DNA from 2 places in the Nocardioides luti genome. Region 1 is predicted to be linked to the other one. Evidence: riboswitches for the same ligand, from Rfam matches in the RefSeq annotation. Region 1 holds a riboswitch; the other holds the start of a gene.
The links. A riboswitch is a leader RNA that binds a small molecule or an ion and turns the genes downstream of it on or off. The one in region 1 is predicted to bind thiamine pyrophosphate.

Region 1 (2,196 bases):
GAACCGGCCCGGCAGTGCGGCCAGTTCAGGTAAGGCACAGAGGCGCTCGTCGAGCTCATGGACCACCGGCCGCAGGTCGGCCCGACCTCCGGAGATCCCGGTGAGCGGGGAGCACATCAGGTTGCGTGCGAGCTCGTGGCTGCGCGAGGGGAGCAGACCGGTCCCCACGACGGCGTCCACCACCTCGTCAGGAAGCTGGCCGCCGACGAACGGCAGCGCGCGCAGCTGCAGGTTGGCACGCCCCGTGAGGTAGACCTGCCCGTCGCCGTGGTCGTGCGCCACCTGCGCGAGGATCTCAAGGGATCCGGCTGGGAGGTGGCCGCCGGCCAGACGCAGGCGAATCAGTGCGCCGTCGTCGGCGGGCCAGGGGCGGAGCACGCCGGGGCACCGGTCACGGCGGAGTCGAACGGGTGGGAGGGGCACCGATGGTCCTCTGAGGTCAGGGACCCGTGCGCGGGGTCCTCGAGTGACCTCGCGGCTGTTGCCGCAAGGGCCAGCAGGTCTTCGGACTCGGGATCACCCGGTGCGGGACGCCTTCCCGGACCCCGCGGTCCAGTGGCTGTCGTAAGACAGGGCCCCGCCCGTCACCCTTACCGCTGCGCGTCAGTCCCGGATTCGCACCGGGTTCCCTGCGCCCCCGCGGCGGACCACGGGAGGTTGACTGGCGTTCGGCACGCTACCAACACACCCGTGCGGACGACACCCGTGGGCACGGACCGGTCCGGTGCTAGTGTCCTCCGCATCCACACGGGAGCCCGATGCATCGGGCTGAGATGGGGCTGATGCCGCCCCGACCGTCGAACCTGCTCCGGATCATGCCGGCGAAGGAAGTGAGATCGACGTGTTGCCACGGTTCCACCTGATCACCGATTTCGGACCCCTCGATCGGGATGCGTTGACGCGCCTGCTCGCCGTCGTTGGCGAGGGCGCCGTCGGCACTCCGCGCGTCGACGCGGTCCAGGTCCGTGCAAAGCAAGCCAGTGACCGTGAGGTCGTCGCCTGGACGCGTGAGCTGCTGGCCGAGCTCGCGCCACGGGGGACGCGGGTGATCGTCAACGACCGCCTCGACGTCGCACTCGCCGCCGGGGCGCACGGGGTGCACCTCGGCCGGAACGACTTGTCCGTCGCGGACGCGCGGGCGCTCGCCCCGGTGGACTTCCTGGTCGGTGCCACCTGCCGTGGTCCGGAGCACGCGATCGCAGCGCGGGCCGAGGGCGCCGACTACGCCGGGGTGGGTCCGGTGCACGCCACCTCGACCAAGGACGGGTTGCCTGACCCCCTCGGTCTCGACGTGCTCGCCGCGACCGCACGGGAGATCCCGGCGATCGCGATCGGGGGGATCACCGCGGCGCGGGTGCGCGACGTGATGACCTCCGGTGCCCATGGCGTCGCCGTGGTCGCCGCCGTCTGGAAGGACCCCGACCCACCCGGCGCGGCCCGGGAGATCGCCGAGCTCGTTCACACGTCGTGAGCCCGGTGACGCCCGGGCTCCGGGTGGTGGTCGTCGGTGGCGGGGTGATCGGGCTGGCCTGCGCTGACGAGTTGGTCATGGCCGGGCACGACGTGACCGTCTGCGACCCCAGACCCGGCGGCGGTTCGACGTACGCCGCCGCGGGGATGCTCGCGCCCGGTGGCGAGGCATGGTTCGGCGAGGAGGCACTGCTGCGGCTGGGGATCGACTCGCTCGCGAGGTGGCCGGCCTTCGCAGCCTCGCTGGCGGAACGGTCGGGGCACCACCTCGACCTGCGCTCGACCGGCACCGTGCTCGTCGCCGCCGACCGCGACGACCTCGCCGAGGTGCACCGTGCCTGCCGACTGCTGGACGCCAGCGGGGTGCGGGTGGAGGAGCTCGACCGGCGGGCCCTGCGAGCGGCCGAGCCGATGCTCTCGGGGCGCGTCGTCGGCGGGGCGCTGCTGCCCGACGACCGCCATGTCAACCCGCGGCGGGTCGCTGACGCGCTACTCGCGGTGCTGGGCGACCGGGTGGTTCGTGCCCGCGCGACCCCCGAGCCCGACGGCGTGGTCCTGGACGACGGCTCCCGTCTGCGAGCGGAGGTGGTGGTGCTCGCCACCGGCGCGACCGGGATGCCGCACGTGCGCCCGGTGCGCGGCGAGGCGGTCCGGCTGCGGTCCAGGCCGAGCCCGGCCCGGGTGCTGCGGGCCCGCGTCCACGGGGAGCGGGTCTACGTCGTGCCG
Region 2 (2,196 bases), on a different contig from region 1:
GCAGGAGCGCGCGGACGAGGCCGCGGCCGGGGAAGCGCAGGCGGTGCAGGGCGTACGCCGCGGGCAGACCGAGCAGCAGCGACACGGCCGTCCCGGCGCCAGCCGACCAGACGGTGAACCACACCACCCGGTGCACCCGCGGCCGGCCGAGCACCGCGAGCACCCCGCCCGGGTCGAAGCGGCCGTCCGGCCAGAAGCCCCGTGCCAGCATCCCGCTCACGGGCAGCACGAAGAACACGCCCAGCACCGCCACCGGCACGGCGGCCAGGGCGAGCAGGGTGAGCGGCCTCGACCTCAGCATCGCGGGGTCACCGCGAGGTGACGTCGCTCCACTCGCGCAGCCAGTCGTCGCGCTTCGCGGCGACCTCCGCGGGGTCGACGGTGTACGGGTCGGTCGGCTGGACGGCGTACGACGCCCAGGCCTTCGGCAGCGGGGTGCCGTCGGCCACGGGGAAGACGTACATGCTCTCGGGCAGCGCCGCCTGGACCTCCGGGGTGAGCAGGAAGTCGATGAGCTCCTCGGCGCCCTTCGGGTTCGCGGCGCCCTCGAGGACGCCGGCGTACTCGACCTGCCGGAAGCAGGTGTCGAGCAGCGCGCTGGTCGAGGAGGTGTCGGAGCCCTTCGGGACCGTGAAGGCCGGGGAGGAGTCGTAGGACAGCACGATCGGCCGGTCGCCGTTGCCGCCGCCCTGGGTGAAGTCGACCTCGTAGGCGTCCGACCAGCCGGCGGTGAGCTTCGCGCCGTTGGCCATCAGCTTCGTCCAGTAGTCCGGCCACGCGTCGCCGTACTCCGCCACCGTGGCGAGCAGGAAGGCCATGCCGGTCGAGCTGGTCGCGGCACCCGGCAGCACGAAGAGGTCCTTGTAGGCCGGGTCGAGGAGGTCGTCGGTGCTCTGCGGCGGTGTCAGGTCGTGGTCGGCGAACCAGGTGTCGTCGACGTTGACGCACACGTTGCCGTCGTCGATCGGCGTGAGCCGGTGGTCGGTGTCCCCAGCGAGCTCGAAGTCGGACGCGCCGGCCGGCAGGTCCGCGGCGTACGGCGCGAAGACGCCCTCGTCCAGCGCGCGCGAGCCGAACGTGTTGTCCACGCCGAAGGAGACGTCGCCGGTCGGGTTGCCCTTCGTGAGGACGAGCTTGTTGGTCAGCGTGCCGGCGTCGCCGGACGAGCGGACGACCAGGTCGAGGCCGGACTCCTGCTCGAACTTCTTGACCAGCGGCTTGGGCAGCACGAACGAGTCGTGCGTGACCAGCACGACCCGGGTCGGAGTGGCTCCCGGCGACGACGAGCCCGTGTCGTCGGAGGAGCTCTCGCCGATCGCCGAGCAGGCCGAGGCCGTCAGGAGGAGGGCGAGTGCGCCAGCAGAGGCTGTGAGCGCGCGGACGGACGTCATGGTGACTCCCTTCGCCGGTGCTAACCGGAGCAGGTTCGTAGGGTCTGCGGCGGATCCGCACTCTCAGCACGTCGCCCGGGGTCCGGGCGGGGGTGCTCCCCTGTCGTTGTCCGGCCAGCCTACGCCCGGCGGCGCGGGTCACCGGGTCAGGGCCACCAGGGCGTCCAGCCGGGCCAGCTTGGCGGGGTTCCGCACCAGGTAGAGCCCGGTGACCAGGCCGTCCTCGACGAGCATCGTGCCGATGGCGTCGACCTCGCCGCCGACGACCAGCCGCAGCGCCGGCCGGCCGTTGACGATCACCACGTCGGCCTGCGCGTCCTCGGGCGCCACCGCGGCCAGGAAGCGGAGCACCTTGTCCCGCCCCAGGATCGGCCGCAGCGCCGCCTTCTTCACGCCACCGCCGTCGGTCATCAGCACCACGTCCGGGGCCAGCACGTCCATCAGGCTCTGCAGGTCGCCGGTCGCGGTGGCGCCGAGGAACCGGGCGACCACGGCGTCGCGCTCCTGCACCGACACCTCTCCGCGCGGGCGCCGCTCGTCGACGTGGACGCGGGCCCGGTGCGCGATCTGGCGGACCGCCGCCGGCGACTTGTCCACCGCCGCCGCGATCTCGTCGTAGCCCACGTCGAAGACCTCGCGCAGCACGAAGACCGCCCGCTCGGTCGGCGCCAGGGTCTCGAGCACCAGCAGCATCGCGGTCGACACGCTGTCGGCGAGCGCGACGTCCTCGGCCACGTCGGGGGTCGTGAGCAGGGGCTCGGGCAGCCACGGGCCGACGTACTGCTCGCGCCGGCGGGCCTGGGTG

Region 2: linked by a shared signal. The riboswitch ahead of H5V45_RS09030 (thiamine ABC transporter substrate-binding protein) and the one ahead of thiE (thiamine phosphate synthase) in region 1 are both predicted to bind thiamine pyrophosphate.

Annotation. Positions count from the first base shown of each region.
Region 1 covers NZ_JACKXE010000002.1:391,476-393,671, reverse strand. Annotated here, with positions in the region: gene H5V45_RS20890 (nitrite reductase) at 1-378, opposite strand, end outside; cobalamin riboswitch at 479-679, opposite strand; TPP riboswitch at 738-847, shown strand; gene thiE (thiamine phosphate synthase) at 896-1,471, shown strand; gene thiO (glycine oxidase ThiO) at 1,468-2,196, shown strand, end outside.
Region 2 covers NZ_JACKXE010000001.1:1,881,440-1,883,635, forward strand. Annotated here, with positions in the region: gene H5V45_RS09025 (ABC transporter permease) at 1-301, opposite strand, end outside; gene H5V45_RS09030 (thiamine ABC transporter substrate-binding protein) at 309-1,391, opposite strand; TPP riboswitch at 1,381-1,503, opposite strand; gene H5V45_RS09035 (RNA polymerase sigma-70 factor) at 1,530-2,196, opposite strand, start outside.